DNA from 3 places in the Streptomyces sp. JLBT605 genome. Region 3 is predicted to be linked to each of the others. Evidence: predicted binding sites of a transcription regulator. Region 3 holds the regulator's gene; each other region holds the start of a gene.
What was found. Region 3 encodes HrcA, which represses chaperone genes, less so after heat shock. Its sites were predicted from a motif close to TTNGCACTCNGNNNNNCNGAGTGCNAA; they were not measured.

Region 1: a site for HrcA is predicted at 9,034-9,060, ahead of groES (co-chaperone GroES). Genes of this name have one in related genera too.
Region 2: a site for HrcA is predicted at 6,404-6,430, ahead of groL (chaperonin GroEL). Genes of this name have one in related genera too.

What each region holds. Positions count from the first base shown of each region.
Region 1 covers NZ_CM177087.1:2,537,663-2,547,961, reverse strand. Annotated here, with positions in the region: gene alr (alanine racemase) at 1-892, shown strand, start outside; gene AC4BDD_RS11350 (alpha/beta fold hydrolase) at 981-2,183, shown strand; gene tsaE (tRNA (adenosine(37)-N6)-threonylcarbamoyltransferase complex ATPase subunit type 1 TsaE) at 2,271-2,924, shown strand; gene AC4BDD_RS11340 (hypothetical protein) at 3,164-3,484, shown strand; gene AC4BDD_RS11335 (hypothetical protein) at 3,500-4,054, opposite strand; gene tsaB (tRNA (adenosine(37)-N6)-threonylcarbamoyltransferase complex dimerization subunit type 1 TsaB) at 4,201-4,884, shown strand; gene rimI (ribosomal protein S18-alanine N-acetyltransferase) at 4,944-5,534, shown strand; gene tsaD (tRNA (adenosine(37)-N6)-threonylcarbamoyltransferase complex transferase subunit TsaD) at 5,527-6,681, shown strand; gene AC4BDD_RS11315 (hypothetical protein) at 6,689-6,946, shown strand; gene AC4BDD_RS11310 (hypothetical protein) at 7,037-7,762, shown strand; gene AC4BDD_RS11305 (THUMP-like domain-containing protein) at 7,797-8,969, opposite strand; gene groES (co-chaperone GroES) at 9,206-9,514, shown strand; gene groL (chaperonin GroEL) at 9,623-10,299, shown strand, end outside.
Region 2 covers NZ_CM177087.1:3,806,232-3,816,530, forward strand. Annotated here, with positions in the region: gene AC4BDD_RS16545 (endonuclease/exonuclease/phosphatase family protein) at 1-905, opposite strand, end outside; gene AC4BDD_RS16550 (alpha,alpha-trehalose-phosphate synthase (UDP-forming)) at 974-2,518, opposite strand; gene AC4BDD_RS16555 (glucosyl-3-phosphoglycerate synthase) at 2,613-3,644, opposite strand; SAM riboswitch class I at 3,855-4,000, shown strand; gene thrC (threonine synthase) at 4,018-5,331, shown strand; gene AC4BDD_RS16565 (MoaD/ThiS family protein) at 5,328-5,603, shown strand; gene AC4BDD_RS16570 (cold-shock protein) at 6,013-6,216, shown strand; gene groL (chaperonin GroEL) at 6,558-8,180, shown strand; gene AC4BDD_RS16580 (SpoIIE family protein phosphatase) at 8,424-10,299, shown strand, end outside.
Region 3 covers NZ_CM177087.1:4,756,621-4,766,919, forward strand. Annotated here, with positions in the region: gene hemW (radical SAM family heme chaperone HemW) at 1-19, shown strand, start outside; gene AC4BDD_RS20680 (DUF3097 domain-containing protein) at 155-976, opposite strand; gene AC4BDD_RS20685 (MBL fold metallo-hydrolase) at 1,010-1,756, opposite strand; gene hrcA (heat-inducible transcriptional repressor HrcA) at 1,981-2,997, shown strand; gene dnaJ (molecular chaperone DnaJ) at 2,998-4,134, shown strand; gene AC4BDD_RS20700 (nitronate monooxygenase) at 4,311-5,399, shown strand; gene AC4BDD_RS20705 (16S rRNA (uracil(1498)-N(3))-methyltransferase) at 5,396-6,139, shown strand; gene AC4BDD_RS20710 (hypothetical protein) at 6,285-6,737, shown strand; gene AC4BDD_RS20715 (histidine triad nucleotide-binding protein) at 6,924-7,283, shown strand; gene AC4BDD_RS20720 (ribonuclease Z) at 7,289-8,227, shown strand; gene AC4BDD_RS20725 (ATP-binding protein) at 8,175-8,654, opposite strand; gene AC4BDD_RS20730 (carbohydrate kinase family protein) at 9,021-10,181, shown strand.

The DNA of each region.
Region 1 (10,299 bases), 2.2 Mb from region 3:
CTGGCGGGAGGCGATCGAGGCGGACATCGACGTCTCGGTCAGCGGTATGTGGGCGCTGCACGAGGCCATCGCCGCCGCGCGCGCCGCCGGCCGCACCGCGCGGGTGCAGCTCAAGGCGGACACCGGGCTCGGCCGCAACGGCTGCCAGCCCGCCGACTGGCCGGAACTCGTCGCCGCCGCCCGCGCCGCCGAGGACGAGGGCACGATCCGGGTCACCGGCCTGTGGTCGCACTTCGCCTGCGCCGACGAGCCCGGTCACCCCTCCATCGCGGCCCAGCTCACCTCCTTCCGGGAGCTGGTCGGACACGCCGAGGCGCAGGGCATCGATCCGGAGGTCCGGCACATCGCCAATTCCGCGGCGGCCCTGACCCTCCCCGAGTCCCACTTCGACCTGGTCCGGGCCGGAATCGCCGTCTACGGGGTCTCGCCGAGCCCCGAGATCGGCACCCCGGCCGACTTCGGGCTGCGGCCGGTCATGACGCTCACCGCCGACCTCGCCCTGGTCAAGCAGGTGCCCGGCGGCCACGGGGTCTCCTACGGGCACCACTACGTCACCCCCGGCGAGACCACCCTGGCCCTGATCCCGGTCGGCTACGCGGACGGCATCCCGCGGCACGCCTCGGGCACCGGCCCGGTGCTGGTCGCGGGCAAGTGGCGGACGGTGGCCGGGCGGGTGGCGATGGACCAGTTCGTCGTGGACCTCGGCGGCGACACCGCGGCCCCCGGCGACCAGGCGGTGCTCTTCGGACCGGGCGACCGGGGCGAGCCGACGGCCGAGGACTGGGCCCGCGCCGTCGGTACCATCGCGTACGAGATCGTCACCCGGATCGGGACCCGGGTGCCGCGCGTCTACGTGGGTGAGACCACCGAGCACGACACCGACGAGACGTGAGCAGGCGTACGCGACCGGGACCGGGAGACCGAGCACGGGAACCACGGCCCAGGCCGGGTACCGAGCGACCGACCACGGGGGCTTGAGCATGGGCGAGACCACGATCGGGACGCCGTCGGGCAGCGGCGGCTGGCGGCGGGGCGCCGGGCTGGCCGGTGCCGCGATAGGCGTGGTCGCGGCCGGCGCGGCGGCCGGCGTCGCCCTGGAGCGGCTCACCGTCGGCCGCGAGGTGCGCCGCAAGGCGCGGCTGGAACTGGACGCCTCCGGCCCCTTCGGCACCCTGCGCGGCACTCCGGGGACGGCGCTCGCCGACGACGGCACCGAGCTGTACTACGAGGTCGAGGAGGCGCGGCCCGCCTCGTCCCGGCTGCGGAGCGGACGGCCGGCCGCCCCGGTCACGGTCGTCTTCAGCCACGGCTACTGCCTGGCCCAGGACTGCTGGCACTTCCAGCGCGCGGCGCTGCGCGGGGTGGTCCGTGCCGTCTACTGGGACCAGCGCAGCCACGCCCGCTCCGAGCGCGGCCGGGCGCAGCTCGACGACGGCATTCCGCTCGGCTTCGACCAGCTCGGCCGCGATCTGAAGGCCGTCATCGACGCCGCCGCGCCCGAGGGCCCGCTGGTCCTGGTCGGTCACTCGATGGGCGGCATGACGATGATGGCGCTCGCCGACCAGTACCCGGAGCTGGTGCGCGAACGGGTGGCGGCCGCGGCCTTCCTCGGCACCTCGGCTGGCCGGCTCAGCGAGGTCAGCTTCGGGCTGCCGGCGGCCGGGGTGAAGGCGGCCCGCCGGGTGCTGCCCGGCCTGCTGCGCGCCCTGGGCTCGCAGACCGAGCTGGTCGAGCGCGGCCGCCGCGCCACCGCCGATCTCTTCGCCGGACTGATCAAGCGGTACTCCTTCGGGTCCAGGGACGTCGACCCGGCGGTGGGCCGCTTCGCCGAGCGCCTGATAGAGGCGACGCCGATCGACGTGGTCGCCGAGTTCTACCCGGGGTTCATGGAGCACGACAAGGCCGGTGCGCTGCCGGTCTTCGCCGGCCTGCCGGTGCTGGTGCTGGCGGGCGAGAAGGACCTGATCACGCCGAGCGAGCACAGCGAGGTCATCGCGGAGGCCCTGCCGGGCGCGCGGCTGGTGATCGTGGAGGGCTCCGGGCACCTGGTGATGCTGGAGCACCCCGAGGTGGTCAACGCACACCTGGCCGAACTGCTGGAGCGCGCCGGAGCCGGCACCACCGCCGCCACGGGCGCCGCCCTGGCGGCCATGCGGACCCCCGCGGGCCCGGCCGCGGGCTGAGCGGATCCCCGCGCACCGCCGCGCTGCGAACCACCGCGGCCTGAGCGAATCCTTCCGTACCGCCCCAGGGCCGTACCATCGGCCGATATGGACCACCCGCACGCCGCATCCGGAACCGCCCCTGTCGAATCCGGCACCGCGCCCGCCGCATCCGGCGCCGGCCCGGCCGGATCCGCCCCCGAGGCCGCGCCCGTGACCATCCCCGAGCCCGCGACGGGCGCCGAGCCGGGCCGCGCCACCGCGCGGCTCACCATCACCACCGCCGAGCAGATGCGTGAGCTGGGCCGCAGACTCGCCACCCTGCTGCGCCCCGGTGACCTGGTGCTGCTCACCGGCGAGCTGGGCGCCGGCAAGACGACGCTGACCCGGGGCCTGGGCGAGGGCCTGGGGGTCCGGGGCGCCGTCACCTCCCCGACCTTCGTCATCGCCCGCGTCCACCCCTCCCTCGTCGACGGCCCGCCGCTGGTCCACGTCGACGCCTACCGGCTCGGTGGTGGGCTCGATGAGATGGAGGACCTCGACCTGGACGTGTCGCTGCCGGATTCGGTGATCGCGGTGGAGTGGGGCGAGGGCAAGGTCGAGGAGCTCTCCGACGACCGGCTGCACGTGGTCATCGCGCGGGCGGTCGGCGCGGACGCCGTCGCCGCCGACGATCCGACCGCCGACGACCTGCGCGAGGTCACGCTGACCGGGATCGGGAAGCGGTGGGCCGGTACGGAGCTGTCCGCACTCGCCGGATGACCCGGGGCCGCACTGTCCGGATGAGCCGGGCTCGCCCGAGAGCCCGGCTCGCCGGATGAGTCCCGGGCGCGTGCCCGGCTCCCCGCGCCTCTCATAGATTCCGACAAGCCGTCGGGAAGATGTTGCGCAGGCGGCGCCGGGCGTGGTCACATGGAGAGAGGGCTTAGTTAGGTGTGCCTAACTTAGCAGTCTGGGCTTCCCAGGCCCCTCAAGGACTTCCCGGCTCCCAGGAGGCATCCATGTCGGCGCACAAGCCCCCTGCCGCGCCGGTCCGGCCCGGCCGGGACCGCGACCATGACGACGCGCGCGACCAGGCGCGTGACGAGCAGCCCTCGATGCGGGATCTGCTGGCCTCCTGTGCCGCGGCCACCGCCGTCTCCACGCCGCCCAAGGGCGCGGAAGCGCGGGGCGAGCACCTCGGCCACGGGCCCGGCGATCAGGAGCAGGGACGCAGCCAGGGGCACGGGCGGAACCAGAACCACGGGCCGGATCAGGGCCACCGGCAGGATCACGGCCACGGGCAGGCGCAGGACCGGCGCCAGGACCGGGACGCCGCGTAACCCACACGGGTGGAACTACGGGACGACGACCACCTTGGTGTCGACCACCGCGAAGTCCCACATCGCGTTGCCGTCGACCCGGCTCTCCCGGATACCACCGGTCTTCTTCTTCGCGTTCGGGTTGGGCGTGGAGCCGTCCAGGGACGCGCTGAAGCCGAACACTATGCCGTCCTCCTGGTGGAAGACGATGACATGTTCGACCTGCACACCGTCCGAGCCGACGAGGCCGAGCGAGCGCGAGGTCACCCCGTACGCCCCCGGGTCGGGGTCCACCGAGCTGGGCGCCACCGGGAAGGACCGCTGCAGGCGCCCGTCCGCGCCCACCAGCCACACCCGCTTGGCGTCGAGCGAGTAGACGACGCGCTTGCCGGTGCCCGAGTCGGCGGGCACCTTCTTCGCCGCCTGCTTGTCCTTGCCGCCGCCCTTGGGGCTGCTGGTGTGGGAATCCGCGCGGGCCTGGGTGGGGTGGTCCGGGGCGGTCGCCTGGGCCTGATAGGCGAGGAAGCCGACGGCTGCCAGCGCCACCGCGGTGAGCCCCGCGACGGCCGGCCCGGCGCTACTGCGTCCCACGCTCCGTCACCTTCTCTGCGACCGTACTCCCGTAACTCCCAACGGTGACCGTAGCACTCGGCGGCCCCACCGATGTGCTTGTACGGCTTGTGTGCTCTTTCATGCCAGGCGACTGGCGGTGTCCGGCGCGCCGTAGGCTTGTTCTCGTGTTGCTGCTCGCCCTTGATACCGCCACCCCAGCCGTCACCGCCGCCCTGCACGACGGCACGCACGTCATCGCCGAGGTGACCCGGACCGACGCCCGGCGCCACGGCGAGCTGCTGCTGCCCGCCGTCGACCAGGTGCTGAGCGAGGCCGGCCGGACCCTCGCGGAGCTGACCGGCATCGTCGTCGGCGTCGGCCCCGGCCCCTACACCGGGCTGCGCGTCGGCCTGGTCACCGCGGCCACCTTCGGAGCGGCCCTGGACGTCCCGGTCCTCGGGCTGTGCACCCTGGACGGCATCGCCTACGCCGCCGGGCAGGCGGGCCTGGACGGGCCGCTGGTCGTCGCGACGGACGCGCGGCGCAAGGAGGTCTACTGGGCCCGCTACGACTCGCCGCGCGAGCGCGTGACCGAGCCCGCGGTGGACCGGCCCGCCGAGATCGCCGAGCGGGTCGCGGAGCTGCCCGCGGTCGGCGCGGGCGCCCTGCTCTACCCGGACTCCTTCGGCGAGGTGCCGCCGGGGAGCCCGGAGCACCAGTCGGCGGGCGCGCTGGCCTCGCTGGCCGCCGAGAAGCTCGCCGCGGGCGAGTCGGTGGCCTCCGGCGGCTTCCTGCCGGACCGGCCGCTGTATCTGCGCCGCCCGGACGCGCAGGTGCCGGCCAACTACAAGGTGGTCACCCCGTCGTGAGCGGCGCGGAGGGGGTGACCGGCTCCGCCGCCGGTGGCGAGAGCGCCGTACTGCGCGAGATGCGCTGGTGGGACATCGAGCCGGTGCTGGAGCTGGAGCTGGACCTGTTCCCCGAGGACGCCTGGTCCGCGGGCATGTTCTGGTCCGATCTTGCGCAGTCGCGCGGCCCGTTCGCCACCCGGCACTACGTCGTCGCCGAGGCCGGCGGGCGGATCGTCGGGTACGCCGGACTGGCCGCCATCGACGGCACCGGAGACGTGCTGACCATCGGCGCCGCCCGCGACCACTGGGGCACCGGCCTCGGCGCCCGGCTCCTCACCGACCTCATCCAGGCCGCCACCGACTTCGAATGCCATGAGGTGCTGCTGGAGGTGCGCGTGGACAACATACGGGCCCAGCGCCTCTACGAACGCTTCGGCTTCGCCCCCGTCGGCATCCGCAAGGGCTACTACCAGCCGGGCAACGTCGACGCGCTGGTGATGCGCCTGTCCGACCCCGCGAGCCCGCCCGCGCCCGCCGCCCCGGCCGGGCCGCCGGACGCCGTCACCCCGGCCCGACTGCCGGGCCCCGCCACCCCGGCCCGGCCGGATCCCGCCACCCCGCCCTCGGTCCCTGATCCAGAAGCGCAAGGAACACAGAACCATGGCTGACTCACGCCGCTTCCGCAGCGAGCCTCTCGTCCTCGGCATCGAGACCTCCTGCGACGAGACCGGCGTCGGCATCGTCCGCGGACACACCCTGCTCGCCGACGCGGTCGCCTCCAGCGTGGACGAGCACGCCCGCTTCGGCGGCGTCGTCCCGGAGGTGGCCTCCCGGGCCCACCTGGAGGCCATGGTCCCCACCATCCAGCGGGCGCTGAAGGAGGCCGGCGTCGCCGCCTCCGACCTCGACGGCATCGCGGTGACCGCCGGCCCGGGCCTCGCCGGCGCCCTGCTGGTCGGCGTCTCCGCCGCCAAGGCGTACGCCTACGCGCTGGGCAAGCCGCTCTACGGCGTCAACCACCTCGCCTCGCACATCTGCGTCGACCAGCTGGAGCACGGCGCCCTGCCGGAGCCCACCATGGCCCTGCTGGTCAGCGGTGGCCACTCCTCGCTGCTGCTGGCGCCCGACATCACCAGCGACGTGCGGCCGCTCGGCTCGACCATCGACGACGCGGCCGGCGAGGCGTTCGACAAGATCGCCCGGGTGCTCAACCTCGGCTTCCCCGGCGGCCCGGTCATCGACCGCATCGCGCGCGACGGCGACCCGGACGCGATCAGGTTCCCGCGCGGGCTCACCGGCCCCCGCGACCCCATCTACGACTTCTCCTTCTCCGGCCTGAAGACCGCCGTCGCCCGCTGGATCGAGGCCAAGCGCGCCGCCGGTGAGGAGGTCCCCGTCGCCGACGTCTCCGCCTCCTTCCAGGAGGCCGTCGTCGACGTCCTCACCCGGAAGGCGGTCCGCGCCTGCAAGGACAACGGCGTCGACCACCTGATGATCGGCGGTGGCGTGGCGGCCAACTCCCGGCTGCGCGCGATGGCCGAGCGCCGCTGCGAGGACGCGGGCATCACCCTGCGCGTCCCGCGCCCCAAGCTGTGCACCGACAACGGCGCGATGGTCGCGGCACTGGGCGCCGAGATGGTCGCCCGCAACCGCCCCGCCTCCAGCTGGGACCTGTCGGCCGACTCCTCCCTGCCGGTCACCGACCCGCACGTCCCCGGCACCCACCACCACGACGACGACGGTCACGCGCATTCCGGGGCGGCCCACTCGCACGACCACTTCCACGAGCTGAGCAAGGACAACCTGTACTCATGAGGGCCGCATGACCGTCGCGCTGATGTGGGAGGCCCGCGCCCCGGAGAGCCGGGGCGCGGAGCTGCTCGCCTGGGTCGATCGCCAGCCGCTGCGCCCCGCCCCGCTGCGCCGGGAGACCTTCCGCGCCCCCGAGGACCGGGTCCTGGTCATCACCTGGTGGGACGCGGCGTACGACGCGCCCCTGCCCGAGCTCCCCGAGCCGGAGACCGGGCTGACCACGCGCCCGGTGCACCGGTGGCGGTTCGAGGCCGTGGGGGAGTCGTAGGGAAGCCGTAGGGGAGCAGCCACCGGAGGAAGGCGCTCCATGCGGGGGCCCGGCTGCGCGCCCGGATGGGGGCACAGAGAGACTGACCGGATGACCGCCAGCACGCCCCTCCCGCCGTCGCCGTCGGACCCCGGCACAGCAGACCCCGGCATATCGGACCCCGGTATATCGGACCTCGACCTGCCCGACCCGTCGGACCCGGAGATATCGCCGCCGTCGGAGATACCCGCCGACGGGCCCGAACGCGAGGCGCTGCTCGCCGACCGGAGCCGTGTTCTGGCCGGGCTGGCCCACCGGTACCTGGACCGGCTGCGCGCCCTGTGGTTCCTGCTGCTGACCGGGCTGCTGGCGCTGGGCTGGTCGATCGCCTCGCCGGGCATCGGCTATCTGCTCGAAGGCGACCTGTTCAACGTGGTGGTCGGCGGGATGCTGCTGCTCCTCGCGGCGGCCATGATGGTGCCGTCCGCGCTCGCCCTCGCCGACGGTGTCCGGGAGGACCTCGGGGTACGGGCCGCGCTGCGCGGCTGGGCGGTGGCGGCCCGCCGGCCGCAGCATCGCCCCCGCTGGCACCGCCCCGGGCGCGCCCTGCTCTGGCTGCTGTGCTCGATGGCGCTCGCCTGCACCGGTGCGACCCTGGGGGCGGTGACCCTGGCCGCCACCCTCGACGAGCAGGCCGTCTACCCGGCCGGCCTGGGTCTGGCGGTCATCCTCGCGTCCTGCGGCACGCTGGGCCTGGTCAAGGCCGTCGACTACTACCGCCTGGTGGTCCGCGAGCTCAGTCTCCCGCCCCGCCCCGGCGGCGGCGCCCACCGCTGACCGCCCGCGCCCACGGCCGGCCCTGGCGGTCCGGTCAGGGCGCGGCGGGGTGGCCCAGGAGCATGCTCGGGGCACCGGCCACCCGGGTGAGGAAGACGGTGCACGCCTTGGGACCGGCGAGCTTGAGCTTCCTGCGCAGCTCCTCCGGCTCCACCGCCGAGCCGCGTTTCTTCACCGTCACCACGCCCACCTCGCGCTCCCGCAGCAGTGCCTTGAGCCGCTTGACGTTGAACGGCAGCACATCGGTGATCTCGTACGGCGTCGACCAGGCGGTGGGCCGCAGCGTGTCGGAGGTGATGTAGGCGATGGTCGGGTCGATCAGCCCGCCGTCCACCTCTTCGGCGGCTTCGGCGACCAGGTGCGCGCGGATCACCGCGCCGTCCGGCTCGTACAGATAGCGGCCGACCGGGCGTACCTGCGGATCGGGGAGGCCGCGGCCGACCAGCGAGGCGCCCTGGGGCAGCAGGGTCGCCCGCCGCACGCCGGGTTCGGCGCCGAACCACAGCACGGCCTCCTTCACGTCGCCGCCGTCCGAGATCCACTCCGCCTCGGCCTCGTCCGGGATCGCCTCGTGCGGGATGCCCGGCGCGATCTTGATGGCGCCGAACTGGGCCGTACGGGCGGTCTCCACCGCCCAGGACAGCGGCGGTGAGTACGCCTCCGGGTCGAAGATCCGGCCGCGGCCGCCGCGCCGCGCGGGGTCGATGAAGACCGCCTCGTACCCCCTGGCCTCCGGGTAGGTGGTGACATCGGCGCAGACCGGGATCAGCAGCTCCGACACGCCCAGCGCCGCCGCGTTCGCCCGCACCACCGCGCAGGTCAGCGGGTCCTGGTCGACGGCCGGGACGACGAAGCCGCGCCGGGCGAGGGCGAGCGCGTCACCGCCGATGCCGCAGCACAGGTCCAGCACCTCCACCGGTCCGTGCGCGGCGAAGCGCTCGGCGCGGTAGCGGGCCACCGACACGCGGGTGGACTGCTCCAGGCCGTTCGGGGTGAAGTACATCCGGTAGGCGTCGTCCCCGAACTTCGCCTCCGCCCGCTGCCGCAGCCGGGCCTGGCCGAGCGCCGCCGAGACCAGTTCGGCCGGGTGCTCGCGGCGCAGCCGGGTGGCGGTGGCCAGCTCCTGGCCGGGGTCGAAGTCCCGCAGCTCGGTCAGCAGCCGCTGCCCCTCGGGGGTGAGCAGTCGTTCGAAGGCGTCAACATCCACCCGCTCATTCTCCCCGTGCGCGGCCGTGGTGGGGGCGCGCGCGGATCGTGACGCGCCCGACGGATTGGCACTCTAGTTGACTGAGTGCTAACCGCGTCCTAGTCTCGGGGCTGGCACTCCACACCGTGGAGTGCCAGCAGCGCGACGGGCAGGTCCGGCACCCGCGACGACGGATCCACCTGGTCGCCACCTCAGACAGTTAACCCCGTGAGATCTCCGAAGGGGGAGGTCGGATCGTGACGACCGCCAGCTCCAAGGTTGCCATCAAGCCGCTCGAGGACCGCATCGTGGTCCAGCCGCTGGACGCCGAGCAGACCACGGCCTCTGGCCTGGTCATTCCGGACACCGCCAAGGAGAAGCCCCAGGAGGGCGTCGTCCTGGCCGTGGGCCCGGGCCGTTTCGAGGAGGGCAACCGCCTTCCGCTCGACGTCAACGTCGGCGACGTCGTGCTCTACAGCAAGTACGGCGGCACCGAGGTGAAGTACAACGGCGAGGAGTACCTCGTCCTCTCGGCTCGCGACGTGCTCGCGATCATCGAGAAGTAAGTCACCGAAGTTTGCTTGTGATCTGCGCCCCTGGTTCCCGCGTCTGCCGCTCAATGCGTGGCCGGGGGCAGGGGCGCAGTTCTTTGTGAGAGGACCTGGAGAGCTCCCATGGCGAAGATCCTGAAGTTCGACGAGGACGCCCGTCGCGCCCTCGAGCGTGGCGTCAACAAGCTTGCCGACACCGTGAAGGTGACGATCGGCCCCAAGGGTCGCAACGTCGTCATCGACAAGAAGTTCGGCGCCCCGACCATCACCAACGACGGTGTCACCATCGCCCGCGAGGTCGAGGTCGAGGACCCGTACGAGAACCTCGGCGCCCAGCTGGTGAAGGAGGTGGCGACCAAGACCAACGACATCGCGGGTGACGGCACCACCACCGCCACCGTGCTGGCCCAGGCGCTGGTCCGCGAGGGTCTGCGCAACGTCGCCGCCGGCGCCTCCCCGGCCGCCCTGAAGAAGGGCATCGACGCGGCCGTCAAGGCCGTCTCCGAGGACCTCCTGGCGACCGCCCGCCCGATCGACGAGAAGTCCGACATCGCCGCCGTCGCCGCGCTGTCCGCCCAGGACAAGCAGGTCGGCGACCTGATCGCCGAGGCGATCGACAAGGTCGGCAAGGACGGTGTCATCACCGTCGAGGAGTCCAACACCTTCGGCCTGGAGCTGGACTTCACCGAGGGCATGGCCTTCGACAAGGGCTACCTGTCCCCGTACTTCGTCACCGACCAGGAGCGTCTCGAGGCCGTCCTGGACGACCCGTACATCCTGATCAACCAGGGCAAGATCTC
Region 2 (10,299 bases), 950 kb from region 3:
GGTGAGACATCAGCGGGGCGCGGCCGCAGCGTCAGGTCGGCGACCACCGCGGCGTGATCGGACGGCCAGACCCCGTCGATGGGGGCGTCACCCGCCCGCCGCACCGCGCGGACACCGCCCAGGCCGCCGCGGCCGGGCACGCCGACGTGGATGTAGTCGATGCGCGAGCTCGGCTCCAGGCTCTCGGCGGCGTGCGGGTTGGCGCGGTCCCAGGTGGCCGCCGGGGCGGCCGGGTCGGCATAACTCCAGGCGTCCAGCAGCACCTGCCCGGGCACCACCGGGGCGGTCAGCCGACCGCCGAACAGCCGCAGCTCGTCCGACTCCGGCGGCGCGTTGAAATCCCCCGTGACCACCGGCGGAAAGCCACCCGGGCCGCTCGGCGGCGGGTCCCGGCGCCCGGCCACGAACTCGGCCAGCGCGGTCACCTGCGCCACGCGCACCGCCGACTCGCACGCCGCGGCGTTGAGATGCGCGGTGAAGAACGGCACCCGCGCGCCCGGCGCGTCGATCAGCGCGTACAGCGCCAGCCGGCCGTCGTCCCGTCCACCGGCCGGGACCGGCAGCCGCAGCGCCTCGTGATCGAGGATCGGCCACCGGCTGAGCACCGCGTTGCCGACATCGAGCCCGGCGGCGGTGTCCGGGCCGCCGGGCCCGGCGGAGTCCTCCAGCTGCTCGCGCCAGCGGTCCGGCAGCTCGGACGCGGCCCAGGCCCAGTGCCACCGCCCGCCGGACGCCCGGCTGAGCCGCTCGGTGAGCCAGGCCGCCAGATTCCCCTCCCCGGCACCCCAGACCTCCTGAAGCCCGATCACGTCCGGCCGGACCTCCCGCAGCACCGTCGCGATCGCCTCCCGCCGGGCCGCCCAGTCGCCGAACCGCCACCACACGTTCCAGGTCAGCACCCGCAGCACCGCCGGCCCGCCCGGTGCCCCGAGCACATCGGGGCCGTTCAGGGAGGAGGCGGGGGGTGCGGGAGTCATCTGCCCAGCGCCCGCAACTGCGCCAGGAACCACTCCTGTGGCGGCAGCGCGGTGGCCGCCGCGGCCAGCCGCGCCGAGCGCTCGGAACGCTCGGCGGCCGGCATCAGCAGCGCCTCGTGCAGTGCCTCGGCGGTGGCCTCCACGTCGTACGGATTCACCACCAGCGCGTCCTCGCCCAGCTCCGCGAAGGCACCCGCCTCCCGGGAGAGCACCAGCGCACAGCCCTCCTCCGAGACCACCGGGACCTCCTTGGCGACCAGGTTCATCCCGTCCCGGATCGGGTTGACCAGGGCCACGTCCGCCAGCCGGTAGGCGGCCAGCGAGCGCGCGAAGTCGTCCTTCACATGGAGCGCCACCGGCTGCCAGTCCGCCGTGCCGAACGCCGCGTTGATCTCCTCGGCGACCCGCGCCACCTGGGCGGTGTACTCCCGGTAGACCGCCAGGTCCTGCCGCGAGGGATAGGCGAACGCCAGGTGCACGACCCGGCCCCGCCACTCCGGCTGCCGCTCCAGCAGCCGGCGGAAGGCCAGCAGCCCGCGCACGATGTTCTTGGACAGCTCGGTACGGTCCACCCTCACGATCGTCCGCCGCCCGGCGCCGATCTGCTCGCGGAGGGCCACCAGCCGCTCCTCCACGTCCGGCTGCCGCGACCGCCGGCGGAGGAATTCCGCGTCGGCGCCCAGCCCGTGTACACCCAGCCGGGTGGTGCGCCCCTCGGCGCGCACCTCCACCTCCGTCCCGTCGCGCACCACCTCCGCGCCGAGCACCGCCGTGCAGCAGTCGGCGAACGCGCCGGCCCAGCGCTCGGTGAGGAAGGCCGCGCGGTCGCCGCCCAGCATGCCGCGCAGCAGCTGCGCCGCGATGTCGTCGGGCAGCAGCCGGAAGTAGTCCGGCGGCGCCCACGGGGTGTGCGAGAAGTGGCCGATGCGCAGGTCGGGGCGGAGGGTGCGCAGCAGCCCGGGGACGAGTGCGAGGTGGTAGTCCTGCACCAGCACGGTGGCGCCGGGCGCCGCCTCGCCGGCGAGCGCGTCCGCGAAGGCCGCGTTGTACCCCTCGTACGCCGCCCAGCGGGTGCGGAAGCGGTCGTCGAAGACCGGGTCGAGCGGGGTCTGGTAGAGCAGGTGGTGGACGAACCACAGCACCGAGTTGGCGATGTCGTTGTACGCGGCGGCGAAGACCTCCGGGGCGATGTCGAGCATCCGCACCCGCTGGCCGCCGGTGTCGGCCGGGTCGAGATGGCCACCCCCGGCCCGCCGCGCCGCCTCCCGGTCCCCCTCGCCCAGCGCCGCGCACACCCACACCGAGTCGACGGCGTGCGCGGCTGCCGGTTGCGCGCCTGTTGGTTGTGCGCCCGATGGTCGTGCGTCCGATGGCTGCGCCTCGGACGCTTTCGGGCCGATCGCGCTGAGTCCGGAGACCAGGCCGCCGCCACCGCGCCGGGCGATGAGCGTGCCGTCGTCGCCCGGGGTGTAGGAGACCGGGCCGCGGTTGGAAGCCACCAGGACCTGGGCGCCCTGGGCGCCTGAGCGGTCGAACGCCATGCCGCGAGCCTAGCCGCGCGCCGCGGCGCGCAAACGTGAGCTGCGCCGCTCGCACTACCCGGGGCGTGCGGGACGGGTCAGGCGGCGTGGTGGGTCAGGCCGCGCGGCGCGTGGCGTACTCCGGGATCTCGATCATCGGTGGCCGCTCCTCGGTGTCCACGGCCGTGGTGCGCGGCACGAAGCCCCGCTCCGCCCGCTCGAACTGGGTCAGGCGGGGCCGGATGAGATGGCCGCGGGCCAGCCGGAGCTGGGCGGTGCGGTAGATCGCCGCGGCCATCCGGCCCAGCGCCTGGCTGTCCTGGTGCCGGTGGATGCGGACGCCCACGTCCACCTGGGCCAGGGCGTCCAGGCCGACGGTGTGCAGGGAGTCGACGAGCAGGCCCAGCTCGACGCCGTATCCGACCGGGAAGGGGAGCCGCTCCAGAAGGCTGCGGCGGGCCGCGTACTCCCCGCCGAGCGGCTGTACGAAGCCGGCCAGCTGCGGCCAGTGCAGATTCAGCAGCGGCCGGGCGACCAGCTCGGTCACCCTGCCGCCCTGGCCCTGGCCCTGGCTCTGGCCCTGGCCCGTCGCCGCGCCGGCGGCTGACCGATCGGGCCCGGGCCCGGCGCCCGGGCCCGGCGCCTCCGGCCCGGCCACCAGCGGCCGGTCGTACATCGCCTTGACGAACTGCACCTCGGGATCGGTCAGCAGCGGGCCGACGATCCCGGAGACGAACTCGGCGGAGAAGTCCCGCAGATCGGCGTCGATGAAGCAGACGATGTCGCCGCTGGTGGCCAGCAGCGAACGCCACAGCACCTCGCCCTTTCCGGGCAGGGCGGGGAGCCGGGGGAGCAGGGAGTCCCGGTGGACCACCGTGGCGCCGGCCGCGGCGGCGACGTCGGCGGTGCGGTCCGTCGAGCCGGAGTCCACCACGATCAGCTCGTCGACGAGTGGCGCGGTGGGGGACATCAGCTCGCGCCGGATGGTGGCGGCGATCGCGCCGACCGTGGCCTCCTCGTTGAGCGCGGGCAGCACCACGCTCACCGTGGTCCCGGTGGCGCCCTTCGCGGCGAGCAGCTGGTCGAGCGGACGGTCGGCAGCGGACCAGGACCGCTGGGCCAGCCAGCGCTCCACCTCTTCCAGCACGATGTACGACTCCCCTGTGTGAGCGGTGATCAGCGGCACGGGTGGGTACGCGCTGGTGGTCGCGCGTACGCGCCGGGTGACGCATCTCGCGGTTCGGAACGGCCCTTCCCGTCTCCGAGGCTTCGGATACAGTCTTGAACAACGCGGAGGACCGTCGCATGCCGGGGTCCCTTCCGCCGACAAACGCCTGGGCATCGCCCAGCGCCATACCGCTCATCCAGAGGGGCAGAGGGACACGGCCCGTTGAAGCCCCGGCAACCCTCCAGCCGGTTCTTAACTCATCTCACGTGAGGCTCCCGGCTAGGGAAGGTGCCAATTCCGTCTCACGGCGAGGTGCGTCGTGAGGAAGATGAGGAGAAAGGGCCTCGCCTCCATGGCTGTGCAAGCTGTCGAATCCGGAACCACCTCTACCCCCGTCGGCGGAGCCGACTCGAAGACCGTGGCCCTCGGCCCCGCCACCGCGCTCTCCTGTCGCGAGTGTGGTGAGCGCTTCGCCCTCGGCCCGATCTTCGCCTGCGCGGAGTGTTTCGGTCCGCTGGAGGTCGCCTACGCGCTGCCGACCGGCGATCCGGAGGGGCTGCGGAAGCGGATCGAGGCCGGACCGAACTCCATCTGGCGCTACGCCCCGCTGCTCCCCGTCCCCGGCGACGTCGCGGAGAAGCCCAACCTGAACCCGGGCTTCACCAAGCTGGTCAAGGCCGACAACCTCGCGCGCGAGCTGGGCATCACCGGCGCGCTGCACATCAAGGACGACTCGGGGAACCCGACCCACTCCTTCAAGGACCGGGTGGTCGCCATCGCCGTCGAGGCGGCCCGCGCCTTCGGCTTCACCACCCTCTCCTGCTCCTCCACCGGCAACCTCGCCGGCGCGGTGGGCGCCGCCGCGGCCCGCGCCGGGTTCCGCTCCTGCGTCTTCATCCCGCACGACCTGGAGGCCGGCAAGGTCGTCATGGCCGCCGTCTACGGCGGTGACCTGGTCGGCATCGAGGGGACCTACGACGACGTCAACCGCTTCTGCTCGGAGCTGATCGGCGACCCGCTCGGCGAGGGCTGGGGCTTCGTCAACGTCAACCTCCGCCCGTACTACGGCGAGGGATCCAAGACGCTGGCCTACGAGATCTGCGAGCAGCTGGGCTGGGAGCTGCCGGACCAGATCGTCATCCCGATCGCCTCCGGCTCCCAGCTCACCAAGATCGACAAGGGGCTGAAGGAGCTGATCCAGCTCGGGCTGGTGGCCGACAAGCCCTACAAGATCTTCGGCGCTCAGGCGGAGGGCTGCTCCCCGGTCTCCCGCGCCTTCAAGGACGGGCACGACGTGGTGCGGCCGGTGAAGCCCGCCACCATCGCCAAGTCCCTCGCCATCGGCAACCCGGCGGACGGCCCGTACGTCCTGGACATCGCGCGCCGCACCGGCGGAGCGGTGGAGGACGTGACCGACGAGCAGATCGTGGACGCGATCAAGCTGCTGGCCCGCACCGAGGGGATCTTCGCGGAGACCGCGGGCGGGGTGACGGTCGGGGTGACGAAGAAGCTCATCGACAACGGCCTGCTCGACCCGGCCCTGACGACCGTCGTCCTCAACACCGGTGACGGCCTCAAGACGCTGGACGCGGTCGCGCCCACGACGGGGCCGTCCGCAACCATCCGCCCCACGCTGGAATCGTTCCGAGAGGCTGGCCTCGCATGAGCGTCAACGTCCGAATCCCGACCATTCTCCGTACCTACACCGGCGGGCAGGCCGAGGTGAGCGCCGAGGGCGCGACCCTCGCCGAGGTCATCGAGTCCCTGGAGAAGAACCACCCGGGCATCGCCGCGCGCGTCCTGGACGACCAGGGCAAGCTGCGCCGCTTCGTCAACGTCTACGTGAACGACGACGACGTGCGCTTCGAGGGCGGCCTGCAGGCGGCCACTCCGGACGGCGCAGGCGTCTCGATCATTCCGGCCGTCGCGGGCGGCTGACCCACGCCCGAACCCCCCGTAATACCGGAATCGCCTCGTCCTGATAGAAACGGACGGGGCGATTCCGTGTTTCGAAGCGCGATACAGTTGAACTCGAATCCCCCGCAGGCGCATCGCCATCACATATGAGAACCCGTCAAGTTGTGAGCAAATTGTGTGCACCAATTGCCGGGTTGATCCGCTATGCCCGGCCCGACTTGCCCTGAATCCCCGTAATTCTCCGCTTAGTGCCACTCGGCCGCCTCCGGATTTCTCGTCCGATTGACCTGTTGCGCTGGGCAGTTGGGCAGATACATTCAGCGGCGGTCGACGCGTTCCGGCGCACGCCTCCCACTGACCGGGAGGTGAGGTCTGACCCGGGTCCGCGGAGTGCGGTCCTGTGCAAGGGCCAGTAATAGGGGAGTTAGGAATGGCTCAGGGCACCGTCAAGTGGTTCAACGCGGAGAAGGGGTACGGCTTCATCGCGGTCGACGGTGGTGCGGACGTGTTCGTCCACTACAGCGCGATCCAGATGGACGGCTACCGCACCCTTGAGGAGGGCCAGCGAGTCGAGTTCGAGATCTCGCAGGGTCAGAAGGGGCCGCAGGCGGACATGGTCCGTGTGTCGGCCTGAGCGCCGAGGCAGCAGACCGCTGACGTCAGCGAACGGAAGGGCCCGCACCCCGCTGGGGTGCGGGCCCTTCCGTCTGTCCGCGGGTGGAGCCGGGAGGCGGTCCGGGGACGCCCCTCCGGCGTCGCCTCACCCTTTCGAGTGCCGCCCCAACAGCTTGCACTCTCGGGTGCCGAGTGCTAATCATTGCTTAGCACTCTCCGAGTGAGAGTGACAAAGAAGGACCGGGTCGGTGAGGCCCGCAGGCCCGCGGGGCAAGGAACCGCAAGGGCAGGCAGGCCGTCCGTCGCGGGCGCCAGGCGCGGTCCGGAGCAATCCACCCCGTCTTGGGAGGACCACTTCACATGGCCAAGATCATCGCGTTCGACGAGGAGGCGCGGCGCGGCCTCGAGCGCGGGATGAACCAGCTCGCCGACGCCGTCAAGGTCACCCTCGGCCCCAAGGGCCGCAACGTCGTCCTCGAGAAGAAGTGGGGCGCCCCCACGATCACCAACGATGGTGTGTCCATCGCCAAGGAGATCGAGCTCGAGGACCCGTACGAGAAGATCGGCGCCGAGCTGGTCAAGGAGGTCGCGAAGAAGACGGACGACGTCGCCGGTGACGGCACGACGACCGCGACCGTCCTCGCCCAGGCGCTGGTCAAGGAAGGCCTGCGCAACGTCGCCGCCGGCGCCAACCCGATGGCCCTCAAGCGTGGCATCGAGAAGGCCGTCGAGGCCGTCTCCGCCGCCCTGCTCGAGCAGGCCAAGGACGTGGAGACCAAGGAGCAGATCGCCTCCACCGCCTCCATCTCCGCCGCCGACACCCAGATCGGCGAGCTCATCGCCGAGGCGATGGACAAGGTCGGCAAGGAAGGCGTCATCACCGTCGAGGAGTCGCAGACCTTCGGGCTGGAGCTTGAGCTCACCGAGGGCATGCGCTTCGACAAGGGCTACATCTCCCCGTACTTCGCGACGGACATGGAGCGTATGGAGGCGTCCCTGGACGACCCGTACATCCTGATCGTCAACTCCAAGATCTCCAACGTGAAGGACCTCCTTCCGCTGCTGGAGAAGGTCATGCAGTCGGGCAAGCCGCTGCTGATCATCGCCGAGGACATCGAGGGCGAGGCCCTGGCGACCCTGGTCGTCAACAAGATCCGCGGCACCTTCAAGTCCGTCGCCGTCAAGGCCCCGGGCTTCGGTGACCGTCGCAAGGCCATGCTCGGCGACATCGCCATCCTCACCGGCGGCACCGTGATCTCCGAGGAGGTCGGTCTCAAGCTGGAGAGCGCCGGCGTCGACCTGCTCGGCCGCGCCCGCAAGGTCACCGTCACCAAGGACGAGACCACCATCGTGGACGGCGCCGGTGACGCCGACCAGGTGCAGGGCCGCGTGAACCAGATCCGCGCCGAGATCGAGAACTCCGACTCGGACTACGACCGCGAGAAGCTCCAGGAGCGCCTCGCGAAGCTGGCCGGCGGCGTGGCCGTCATCAAGGCCGGCGCCGCCACCGAGGTGGAGCTCAAGGAGCGCAAGCACCGCATCGAGGACGCGGTGCGCAACGCCAAGGCCGCCGTCGAGGAGGGCATCGTCGCCGGTGGTGGCGTGGCCCTGCTCCAGGCGTCCCAGGTGTTCGAGAAGCTCGAGCTCGAGGGTGACGAGGCCACCGGTGCCCAGGCTGTGAAGCTGGCCCTGGAGGCCCCGCTCAAGCAGATCGCGGTCAACGCCGGCCTCGAGGGCGGCGTCGTGGTGGAGAAGGTGCGCAACCTGACCCCGGGCCACGGCCTGAACGCCGCGACCGGCGAGTACGTCGACCTGGTCGCCGAGGGCATCATCGACCCGGCGAAGGTCACCCGCTCCGCGCTGCAGAACGCCGCGTCGATCGCCGCGCTGTTCCTCACCACCGAGGCCGTCATCGCCGACAAGCCGGAGAAGGCCGCCGCGGCCGCTCCGGGCGGCATGCCGGGCGGTGACATGGACTTCTGATCAACTCTGGTTGATCAACCGTCCTCAAGCCCTGGGGCGGCATCCTCTGCGGAGGGTGCCGCCCCAGCGGCGTATCCGGAGTGCCCGGCTTATCCTGATGGCGCGGGGGCTGTGGTGCCGTGTGCGCGTCGTGGGCGCTGATGGCCGTGGCCGGCCGTCAGGGCCGTATCCGACCGTCGGGGCCGTCCACATGCCGCGGCGCCGTGGTGCCCCGCGGGATGTCGCACGGCGGAGGCGGGTCGAGTGCCGGGACAGGGCGGCGGAACGCGCGGTGCGGAGCCCGGCCCAGGCCCGGCCCCGGACCCGCCCCCGGGCGCCGACCCCGGCCGGACGACCGGCCCTTCGCAGGCGGATCCCGGCCCCGGCCCGCAGGCGCCCCCCGACACTGGCTCGCAGGCGGCGCATCCCGGCCTCGGCTCGCAGGCGGATCCCGGCGCCGCCGCGCGGGCGGCGGCGGTGCGGCTGCTGGCCTGCGCCGACACCTCCGAGCTGCTGACCCTGACCCTGGACGCCTGCCTGACCCGGGTGGGCGGCGGCAGCGGCGCGGTCTACCTCCTCCAGGACGACGGCCGGCTGCGGCTGGCGACCTGCCGCGGCTACTCCGAGGAGGCGCGGCAGCGGTTCGAGACGATCTCCCCGCACGCCGATCTGCCCTCCCCGCGCTCGATCCGGGAGCGCCGGCCGATCTTCGCGCCGGCCGAGTACTTCCGCACCAACTACCCCGACGTGTACGCCTTCTGGGAGCCCACCGGCTTCGCCGCCTTCCCGCTGCTGGCCGACGACCGGTGCCTGGGGACCGTACTCCTGCGGGTCCTGCCGGAGGCGCCCGGCGACGCCGAGCAGCTCGACCTGAACCTGATCACCGCGGTCTGCGCGCACCGGCTGGAGCACCTGCTGGCCCTGGGTGATGCGGCCGCCGGGGCCGGCAACCCACGGCTGGGCCAGGCGATCCGGCAGATCGACAGCCGCTCCCGCGGGGCCCGCCTGGAGCTGGCCATGTCCAGCGCGGACATCGGCTTCTACGACTGGGACTTCGACTCCGGGCGGGTGATCTGGGACGAGCGGCTGTGCCGGATCTTCGGGGTGCCGCCGCAGGAGTTCGACGAGCGGATCGAGACCTTCTACGAGGTGCTGCACCCGGAGGACCGGCAGGCTGTCGAGGCCGAGCTGGCCACGGCGGTGGAGACCGGGAAGTTCACGGCCTCCTACCGCGTGGTGCACCCGGGCGGGGCGGTGCGCTGGGTGAAGGCCGAGGGACGCGTCTTCCACGACGCCGAGGGCCGGCCGCAGGGCATGCTCGGCATCGCCCAGGACCGCACCGACGAGCACCGGCGGTATGCGCGCGACATGGCCCGGCGGGAGTTCCTGCTCAGCGTCACCCGCGCGATCACCGGGGCGCTGTCCACCCAGGAGGTCATCGACACCGCGGCCGCCATGGTGCTGCCGGTGCTCGGCGCCACCCACATCACCGTCTACGTCAGCGACGGCGGCAGGCTGGCGGTGGCCGCGACCCACGGCTTCCGCGAGGCGGAACTGGAGGCCCTGCAAGCCGGCGCCCAGGAGGTGCGGGACGGCCCGGAGCTGCTGGCCGGCCTGGAGCAGCGGCCGTTGTTCTTCGCCTCGCGCGCCGACTGCCAGGGCGGCCGGGCGGCCCTCGCCGCCGAGCTGCCCCGGCTGCCCGGCCAGGAGGCGTGGGCGATCCTGCCACTGGTCACCGCCGTCGGCCCGGTCGGCACCTGTGTGATCAGTTTCGACCGGGCCCATGTGTTCACAGGAGACGACGAGGCGCTGTGCATCGCGGCGGCCGGTGTGCTCGCCCAGGCCGTCGGCCGGACCCGGCTGTCGGACGAGCGGCGCCGCCAGATGACCGAGCTCCAGCATCTGATGCTGCCCAGCAGCATTCCCGACCTGCCCGGACTGGAGGTCGCGGTGCGCTATCTGCCCGGCTCCGACGGGCTGGACGTCGGCGGCGACTGGTACGACGTGATCCCGGCGCCCGACGGCCAGGTGATGTTCGTGGTGGGCGATGTGCAGGGCCACAGCGCGCGGGCGGCGGCGGTGATGGGCCACGTCCGGGTGGCCATGCGCGCGCACGCCGGCGGCGGCACGGGACCGGCCG
Region 3 (10,299 bases):
GCGGGACCTGGTGGACTGATGTTGTGCCGGGGCTCCGCCCCGGACCCCGCTCCTCAAACGCCGGACGGGCTGGATTTTCCAGCCCGTCCGGCGTTTGAGGACAAAGCGGGAAGGGGCGGGGTGGGGAACAGAGCGTTCCGGGCGCGTACCGGACTCACGGCGCCGTGACGAAATCGATCAGCTCCTCGACTCGCCCCAGGAGCGCGGGCTCCAGATCGCGGTAACTGCGGACACACCGCAAAATGCGCTGCCAGGCCGCGCCGGTGTTCTCCGGCCAGCCCAGGGCCCGGCAGACGCCCGTCTTCCAGTCCTGGCCGCGCGGCACCGCCGGCCACGCGCGGATGCCCACCGACGACGGCTTCACCGCCTCCCAGATGTCGATGTACGGGTGGCCGACCACCAGCACGTCGGGGCCGGTGACCTCCGCCGCGATGCGGGACTCCTTGGAGCCCGGGACCAGATGGTCCACCAGGACGCCGAGCCGGGCGTCCGGGTCGGGGGCGAAGCCGCGCACGATCGCCGGAAGGTCGTCCACCCCCTCCAGGTACTCCACCACCACACCCTCGACGCGCAGGTCGTCGCCCCAGACCCGCTCCACCAGCTCGGCGTCGTGGCGCCCCTCGACGTAGATGCGGCCCGCGCGGGCGACCCGCGCCCGGGCGCCGGGGACCGCGATCGATCCGGAGGCGGTCAGCCGGGGCCCGGCCGGGGCGGGCGCGCTCGGCCGGACCAGGGTGACCACCTTGCCCTCCAGCAGGAAGCCGCGCGGCTCCATCGGGAAGACCCGGTGCTTGCCGAAGCGGTCCTCCAGGGTGACGGTCGGGCCCTGGGCCGTCTTCTCGCAGCGGATGACCGCCCCGCAGAAGCCGGTACTGATCTCCTCGACCACCAGATCGGTCTCGGCGGGCACCTCGGGCACCGGCGCCTGACGCTTCCACGGCGGGGTCAGATCCGGGCCGTACTCTCTGCTGCGCACCGGCCGACGATACGAAGAAATCCCTGGTGGCGGCTACGACACGCCGAAAGCCGCGGCGAGATCCCGGCGCTGGGCCCGGACGAAACGGGCATCCACCACCGCGCCGTGGCCGGGCACGTACCGCGCGTCCTCCCCGCCGAGCTCCAGCAGCCGGTCCAGCGCGGCCGGCCACCGGCCGGGGACGGCGTCCGGCCCGGCCTGCGGCTCGCCGGACTCCTCGACCAGATCGCCGCAGAACACCACCTCGGGCCGGCCGGGGACCAGCACCGCCAGATCGTGGCCCGAGTGGCCGGGGCCGACATTGGCCAGCAGCACCCGCCGCCCGCCGCCGAGGTCGATGGTGATCTCCCCGGAGACCGCGTGCTGCGGCAGGACGAGGAAGTCGACGGCCTCGGTGGCCGCGTCGGCGTCCGCGCCGTGCCGGATCGCGTCCGCGCGCAGCTCCTCCCGTTCGCGTTCCATCAGCTCGGCCAGGCCCACCGCCCCGTACACCTCGCACCCCGCGAAGGCGGCGGTGCCCAGCACATGGTCGAAGTGCGGATGGGTGAGCGCGATGTGGGTGGGGCGGTGGCCGAAGAGCGCGGTGACCTCGCGGCGGATCTCCGCCCCGTCACGCAGCCTGGAGCCGGTGTCGACCACCAGCACACCGCTCTCGCCCGCGATCGCGCCGACCGTCGCGTCCCAGCCCGGCATCCTGCGCCGCGCCACCCCCCGCGCGAGCCGCTCCCACCGCGCCGTCCCGTCCTCGGCCCCGGGCGCCTGGCCCCCGGTTCCGGGCATGCTGCTGTCGTCCATGGTCTCGACGCTAGTCAATCGGGACGGCGGACGGCGGGCGGACGACCGCCGCCGCGGCGCCCGTTGTCCACAGCGACTGGGACGGCTCTTGCCCCGTCCGTGGCACCCGGCCGTACACTGGCTCAGGAAAGATCTGGCACTCGCGCGGGCTGAGTGCCAGGGGGAAGGTCCAAGGACTCGGACGACTCGGCCGGAGTGGAGGTGCGCGCATGCTGAGTGAACGCAGGCTCGAGGTATTGCGCGCCATCGTCCAGGACTACGTCGGCACCGAGGAGCCCGTCGGTTCCAAGGCGCTCACCGAGCGGCACCGGCTCGGGGTCTCCCCGGCCACCGTGCGGAACGACATGGCGGCCCTGGAGGAAGAGGGGTACATCGCCCAGCCGCACACCAGCGCCGGGCGCATCCCGACCGACAAGGGCTACCGCCTCTTCGTGGACAGGCTCGCGGGCGTCAAGCCGCTGTCCCCGGCCGAGCGCCGCGCCATCCAGAACTTCCTGGACGGCGCCGTCGACCTGGATGACGTGGTGGGTCGCACCGTGCGGCTGCTGGCGCAGCTGACCCGGCAGGTCGCCGTGGTGCAGTATCCGTCGCTGACCCGCTCCACGGTGCGGCATGTGGAGCTGCTGGCGCTGGCCCCCGCCCGAGTGATGCTGGTGCTGATCACCGACACCGGTCGGGTCGAGCAGCGCATGGTGGACTGCCCCTCCCCGGTGGGGGAGACGGCCCTGGCCGATCTGCGCGCCCGGCTCAACAGCCGGGTCGTGGGCCGGCGCTTCGCGGATGTGCCGCAGCTGGTGCAGGACCTGCCGGAGTCGTTCGAAGCGGACGACCGGGGCACGGTCTCGGCCGTGCTGGCGACACTCCTGGAGACCCTGGTCGAGGAGACCGAGGAGCGGCTGATGATCGGCGGCACCGCCAATCTCACCCGCTTCGGGCATGACTTTCCTCTCACCATCCGGCCCGTCCTGGAAGCGCTGGAAGAGCAGGTCGTCCTGCTCAAGCTGCTGGGCGAGGCCAAGGATTCGGCCATGACCGTGCGCATCGGGCATGAGAACGCCCACGAGGGGCTGAACTCCACGTCCGTCGTCGCGGTCGGCTACGGTTCGGGCGACGAGGCGGTCGCCAAACTCGGCGTGGTCGGACCGACCCGCATGGACTACCCCGGAACGATGGGAGCGGTACGCGCAGTGGCACGTTACGTCGGACAGATCCTGGCGGAGTCGTAAGTGGCGACGGACTACTACGCAGTCCTGGGCGTGCGGCGTGATGCCTCGCAGGACGAGATCAAGAAGGCGTTCCGGCGGCTCGCGCGCGAGCTGCACCCGGACGTCAATCCGGATCCGAAGACCCAGGAGCGGTTCAAGGAGATCAACGCCGCCTACGAGGTGCTGTCGGACCCGCAGAAGAAGCAGGTCTACGACCTCGGCGGCGACCCGCTGTCCAGCACGGGCGCGAGCGCCGGCGCGGGCGGCTTCGGGGCGGGCTTCGGAAACTTCTCCGACATCATGGACGCCTTCTTCGGCACCGCCTCGCAGCGCGGACCGCGCTCCAGGACGCGGCGCGGCCAGGACGCCATGATCCGTCTCGATGTCGAGCTGGACGAGGCGGCTTTCGGCACCACCAAGGACATCCAGGTCGACACCGCCGTGGTGTGCACGACCTGCAGCGGCGAGGGCGCGGCGCCGGGCACCTCGGCCCAGACCTGCGACATGTGCCGCGGCCGCGGCGAGGTCTCCCAGGTCACCCGCTCCTTCCTGGGGCAGGTCATGACCTCCCGGCCCTGCCCGCAGTGCCAGGGCTTCGGCACCGTCGTGCCCACCCCGTGCCCGGAGTGCGCCGGCGACGGCCGGGTGCGCTCCCGCCGCAACCTCACGGTCAAGATCCCCGCCGGTGTCGACAACGGCACCCGGATCCAGCTGGCCGGTGAGGGCGAGGTCGGCCCCGGCGGCGGCCCGGCCGGTGATCTGTACGTCGAGATCCACGAGCTGCCGCACCCGGTCTTCCAGCGTCGCGGCGACGACCTGCACTGCACGGTCACCATCCCGATGACGGCGGCGGCCCTGGGCACCAAGGTGCCGCTGGAGACCCTCGACGGCCTGGAGGAGGTCGACATCCGGCCCGGCACCCAGTCCGGCCAGTCGATCCCCCTCCACCAGCGCGGCGTCACCCACCTGCGCGGCGGCGGCCGCGGCGATCTGATCGTGCACGTCGAGGTGCAGACCCCGACGAAGCTCGACCCGGAGCAGGAGGAGCTGCTGCGCCGGCTGGCGAAGTTGCGGGGCGAGGAGCGGCCGATGGGTGAGTTCAAGCCAGGACAGCAGGGCCTGTTCTCGCGCCTGAAGGACGCGTTCAACGGACGGTAGGCGCCCGGTCGAGGTCCCCGGGGTGTTCCCGGGGACGCTGCCGAGCCCGGACAGCAAGGCGTGATCTCGCGCCGGAGGGGCGCGTTCCGCAGGCGGTGGGCAACCTTCGGCCACCCTGGCGGACAGAAGTCCGGCGGCATTACTGGTCGGTGCGGAGAACGTGACACGATGTGTTCATGTCCTCCGCGCTGACCGATCTTTTTCGGTATCCGATCGTGCAGGCCCCCATGGCGGGTGGCGCCTCCTGCCCTCTTCTCGCCGCCGCCGTCTCCGGAGCGGGCGGCCTCGGCTTCCTCGCCGCGGGCTACAAGACGCCGGAGGCGATGTACGAGGAGATCAAACAGCTCCGCGGGCAGAGCGACCGCCCCTTCGGCGTGAACCTCTTCATGCCGCAGCCGGCGATCGCCGACCCCACCGCCGTCGAGGTCTACAGCGAGCAGCTGGCGGGCGAGGCGGCCTGGTACGAGACCCCGCTGGGCGACCCCGACTCGGGCAACGACGACGCGTACGAGGTCAAGCTCGCCATCCTGCTGGATGACCCGGTTCCGGTGGTCTCCTTCACCTTCGGCTGCCCCTCCCGCGCGGTGCTGGAGGCCTTCGCCAGGGTCGGCACCCGGACCGTGGTCACCGTCACCTCGCCCGCCGAGGCGCAGGCCGCCCAGTGGGCGGGGGCCGGCGCGGTCTGTGTCCAGGGCATCGAGGCGGGTGGCCACCAGGGCACCCACCGCGACGACCCGCAGGCCGACGGCACCAGCGCGGGCCTGGGCCTGCTCGCCCTGCTCGGCCTGGTCCGCGAGACGGTGCAGATCCCCGTCATCGCGGCCGGCGGGCTGATGCGCGGCGCGCAGATCGCGGCCGTGCTGGCGGCGGGCGCGAGCGCCGCGCAGCTGGGCACCGCCTTCCTGGTCTGCCCCGAGTCGGCGGCCAACCCGCTCCACAAGCGGGCCATGACCGACCCGCTGTTCGGCCGGACCGAGCTGACCCGGGCCTTCTCCGGCCGCCCGGCCCGCGGCCTGGTCAACCGCTTCATGCGGGAGCACGGCCGGTACGCGCCCGCGGCCTACCCCCAGGTGCACCACCTCACCTCGGGGCTGCGGAAGGCGGCGGCCAAGGCCGGCGACCCCCAGGGCATGGCGCTGTGGGCCGGTCAGGGCCACCGGCTGGCGCGCGAGATGCCCGCCGCCCAGCTCGTCGAGGTGCTCGCCGCCGAGATGGACGCGGCGCTGGGCACGGTGACGTATCCGCGCGGCGGTGTGGTCTCGTGACCGCCCCCGTCTTCGTCGTCGAATCCGTGCCGGATGCCGGGGAGTTCGTCCTGGACGGCCCGGAGGGGCGGCACGCGGTCTCGGTGCGGCGGCTGCGCGCCGGCGAGGAGCTCGTGCTCACTGACGGGCTCGGCACCTGGACGGAAGCTGTGGTGCTGGCCGCCGAGGGCAAGGACCACCTGGTCGTGCGGGCGGCCGGCCGCACCGTCGAGAAGCCGCCGTCGCCCCGGATCACCGTCGTCCAGGCCCTCCCCAAGGGCGACCGGGGCGAGGTGGCCGTGGAGACCATGACCGAGACCGGGGTGGACGCCATCGTGCCGTGGGCCGCGTCCCGCTGCATCACCCAGTGGCGCGGCGACCGGGGTGCCAAGTCGCTGGCCAAATGGCGTGCCACGGCCCGGGAGGCGGGCAAGCAGTCGCGCCGGGTCCGCTTCCCCGAGGTCGCCGAGGCGATGACGACCAAGCAGGTCGCGGCGGTGCTCGCCGGGGCCGACTTCGCCGCCGTGCTGCACGAGGACCGGGAGGCCGGCAGCGCGCCGCTGGCCACCGCCGCGCTCCCGGCCGCCGGTGAGATCGTGCTGGTCGTCGGCCCCGAAGGGGGCGTCTCCCCGGAGGAGTTGGCGGCCTTCGCCGAGGCCGGGGCGGCGCCGTACCGGCTGGGGCCGAGCGTGCTGCGGACGTCCACGGCGGGCACCGCGGCCGCCGCGCTGCTGCTCGGGCGCACCGGCCGCTGGTCCTGACCGCACTCGCGCGAGGCACGGGTCGGCCTGCACCAAGGGCCCGGAACGGCGGCGCCACGCTTCCTCAGCGCCCTTGAGACCAGAGGCGCCTGTGTGGCCGAAGACCGTCTTCCCGAGCCACTGTCGCGGTGAGAGTCTGTCCCCTATGGGGGTATTGAGCCATGTGAAGCGCGGCGCGATGCTGCCGGCGGTCGCCCTGGTCGGGATCACGCTCGCCGGCACCACGGGCTGCGATCCGGACGAGGATCGCGGACTCACGCCGATCGGCGCGGCCTTCACCACGGACAAGGTCGCCACCAAGGCCCTGGAGCGCGGCGGCATCAAGGTGCGCTGGATGTCCTGCACCGGTGACGCCAAGGGCAAGCACGTCGCCGGGTCCTCGCACCCGCCGCTGCGCGAAGTGGACGTGGACTGCCAGGGCAGGGCCGAGAAGGGCGATGCCGACATCACGGTCGACGGCGTGGTGACGTATGTGCGCAAGGGCAAGTGCGTCAAGGGCGATCTGACCGCGAAGGTGGCCGACCGCAGGGTCTTCCGCGCCAAGGTGATCGGCGAGTGCGGCGGCTCGGGCGGCTCCACCGGTCGCGGCTCCTCCTGACGGACACCGGCGCACACCGGCCCGGGCGGAGCACTGGCGCACACCGGCCGGGCGGCGCCGCTGCCCAGCGCGGCCCCGGTGCCCAGCGCGGCCCCTGCGGAGCGGGAGGTACGACGGCGGGCGCGGGCCGCCCGGTAGCATCCCCGGCGTACGCATCCGTAACTGCCGCGACATCAAGGAGCCCCGGTGGCGGGAGAACCGCAGGCGGACTGCCTGTTCTGCAAGATCGTGAAGGGGGAGGTCCCGGCCGACGTGGTCCGGGAGACCGAGACCACCCTCGCCTTCCGCGACATAAACCCGCAGGCGCCCACCCACGTCCTGGTGATCCCCAAGGTTCACCACCCGGACGCCGCCTCGCTGGCGGCGGCCGAGCCGGGCATCGCGGCGGACGTGCTGCGCGAGGCCGGTGAGGTGGCCAAGGCGGACAAGGTCGACGGCACCGGATTCCGCATCGTGTTCAACACCGGCACCGGCGCGGGCCAGACGGTCTTCCACGCGCACGCCCACGTCCTGGGCGGGCGCGGTCTGAACTGGCCCCCCGGATAAGCACCTTGTCCGCACGAGAACTGGTCGTCCTGGGCACCGCCAGCCAGGTCCCGACCCGGCACCGCAACCACAACGGCTATCTGCTGCGCTGGGACGGCCAGGGCATCCTCTTCGACCCGGGCGAGGGCACCCAGCGCCAGATGCTGCGGGCCAAGGTCGCCGCGCACGACATCCACCGGATCTGCGTCACGCACTTCCACGGTGATCACTCACTGGGCCTGGCCGGTGTCATCCAGCGCATCAACCTCGACCGGGTGCCGCACCCGGTCGTCGCCCACTACCCGGCGAGCGGGCAGCGCTTCTTCGACCGGCTGCGGTACGCCACCGCATACCGGGAGACGGCCCGGATCACCGAGGAGCCGGTGGCGGCGAGCGGCGTGCTGGCCCGGACGCCGGGCTTCTCGCTGGAGGCGCGGAAGCTCTCGCACCCCGTCGAGTCCTTCGGCTACCGGTTGGTGGAGCCGGACGGCCGCCGGATGCTCCCCGACCGGCTGGCCGAACACGGCATCGCCGGCCCCGAGATCGGCCGGCTCCAGCGCACCGGCTCGGTGGTCATCGACGGGCGTACGGTCACCCTGGACGAGGTCAGCGAGGAGCGGCCCGGGCAACGCTTCGCGTTCGTGATGGACACCCGGATGTGCGACGCGGTGCACGCGCTCGCCGACGGCTGCGACCTGCTGGTCATCGAGTCGACCTTCCTCGACGAGGACGAGGCGCTCGCCGTCGAGCACGGCCACCTGACGGCCGGCCAGGCGGCCTCGGTGGCGCGCGACGCGGGGGTGCGCCACCTGCTGCTGACGCACTTCTCGCAGCGCTACGACGACCCGGACGACTTCGAACGCCAGGCGCGCGCGGCGGGCTTCGAGGGCGAACTCACCGTCGCCCGGGACCTCATGCGGGTGGCCGTCCCCAAGCGTCTGCCGGTACCTCCTCCTCGCGGCTGACCAGGAAGGAGACCACCTTCCCGGTCGGCACCGGCCTGGAGACCAGCTCCGTCACCATGGCCTGGAGCAGGAACAGCCCGCGGCCGGTCTCTGCGTCCCAGGCCACCTCGGCCGGCACGGCCATCCGCGGGCTGGCGTCCTCCACCATCACCAGCACGCCCTCGTCCCGCTCGGCCAGGGTCAGGGTGCACTTCGCGCCGTGCCCGACGTGCTTGTGGACGTTGGTCAGCAGCTCGCTGATGCCCTGGGCGACGATCTGCCGCACGCGTTTGCCGTGACCCCACTGGCGCAGCCGCTCGTTCGCCTCCCGGCGCACATGCTGGATCTCCTCCGGGTGCGCGGTCACCTCGGTCACGCTGGTCCTCGCCCGGACCTCCTCCGGGGGAACCCGCTGCCCGGAAGCGCAGGGGACGCTGAGATCTGCCATGGGAACCCTTCGCCAGGACCCCGTGCGGAGGGCATCTGATCATGCCGTGTGCACGCAGTGTTCGGGGGATCACAGGGTGGCCCGCAAGGCCGGTGGGGCGCAAGCGTGTTGAGGACACAGCCAGGCGTGTCACCCGCCACACCCCCCGGAACCCGCCACCACGGGGGAGCCGGCCCGGTCCCGCCCCGGCGCGCTCTCGGTGGCTCCTCCCGGCTCCCCCGCTTCCCCTGGCTCTTTGTGGCTCTTCACGGCTCTTCGTGGTGCGGACGGGCCGGGTGGTGGACGATTGAACACGAGCACGGAACGACCGGGGAGCGCACGGTGACGACACACGACGGTGATCAGCCCGCCATCGCGGACCCGCTCATGGATCAGCTCCCGGACCAGCTCCTGGACCCGCTGGCAGCCCTGCGCCGCCCCGGTGACCCGCCCTGGGACGTCCACCTCAGCGGCACGGTCTTCCTGGACATCATCTTCACCGGCCTGGACTCCGCGCCGGTGCGCGGCACCGAGTCCTGGGCCCGCGGCATGGGTTCCAGCCCGGGCGGGGTAGCCAACATGGCCACCGCGCTCGCCCGGCTGGGGCTGCGTACCTCGCTGGCCGCAGCCTTCGGCGACGACGTCTACGGCGACTACTGCTGGGATGCGCTGGAGCGCGGCGAGGGCATCGACCTGTCGCAGTCCCGCACCATCCCCGGCTGGCACTCCCCGGTCACCGTCTCCATGGCGTACGAGGGCGAGCGCACGATGGTCTCGCACGGCCACGAGGCGCCGCTGCCCCTGGGGGCCCCGCCCGGACGGAGTCCAGCGGACAATCCGGCGGTGGGCGACCCGGCGGTCCCGGCCACAGCGGAGGCCAGGGCAGCCATCGCCCTGCTGGTGCCCGGCTGCCGCGAGGAGTGGATCGCGCACGCCGCCCGCGCGGGCTGCCGGATCTTCGCCGACGTCGGCTGGGACGACAGCGGCCGCTGGGACCCGGCCGACCTCGCCGACCTGGAGCACTGCGAGGCCTTCCTCCCCAACGCCACCGAGGCCATGCGCTACACCCGCACCGACTGCCCGCGGGCCGCCGCCCGGGCGCTGGCCGAGAAGGTGCCGCTGGCCGTCGTCACCCTGGGCGCGGAGGGCGCGTACGCGGTGGACGGCCGCACCGGGGAGACCGCCGAGGTGCCCGCGATCGCGGTGGAGGCGCTGGACCCCACCGGCGCCGGGGACGTCTTCGTGGCGGGCTTCGTCACCGGCACCCTCGCCGAGTGGCCGCTCGCCGACAGGCTTGCCTTCGCCGGGCTCACCGCCGCCCTGTCGGTGCAGGAGTTCGGCGGCTCGCTGTCCGCGCCCGGCTGGGCCGAGGTGGCCGCCTGGTGGCAGCACATGAAGTCCTACGCCGGGACGCCCGGGGACACCGCGGCCGGCCAGGACCCCTCGGCGCTGCGCCGCTACGACTTCCTGGACCGGATCGTCCCGGTGGCCCCCCGGCCCTGGCCGCTGCGCCGGGCCGTCCCCACCATCGGCTTCCGGCAGGGCTGAGCACCGACGAGCGGGGCTGAGCACTGCCCGGCAGGCTGAGCACCAAAAAAGCACTCGGGTGTGTCGGTGCACCGTCGTACCCTTGAATCCCGAGGTTTTCGAGCCGCGAGAACCCCGC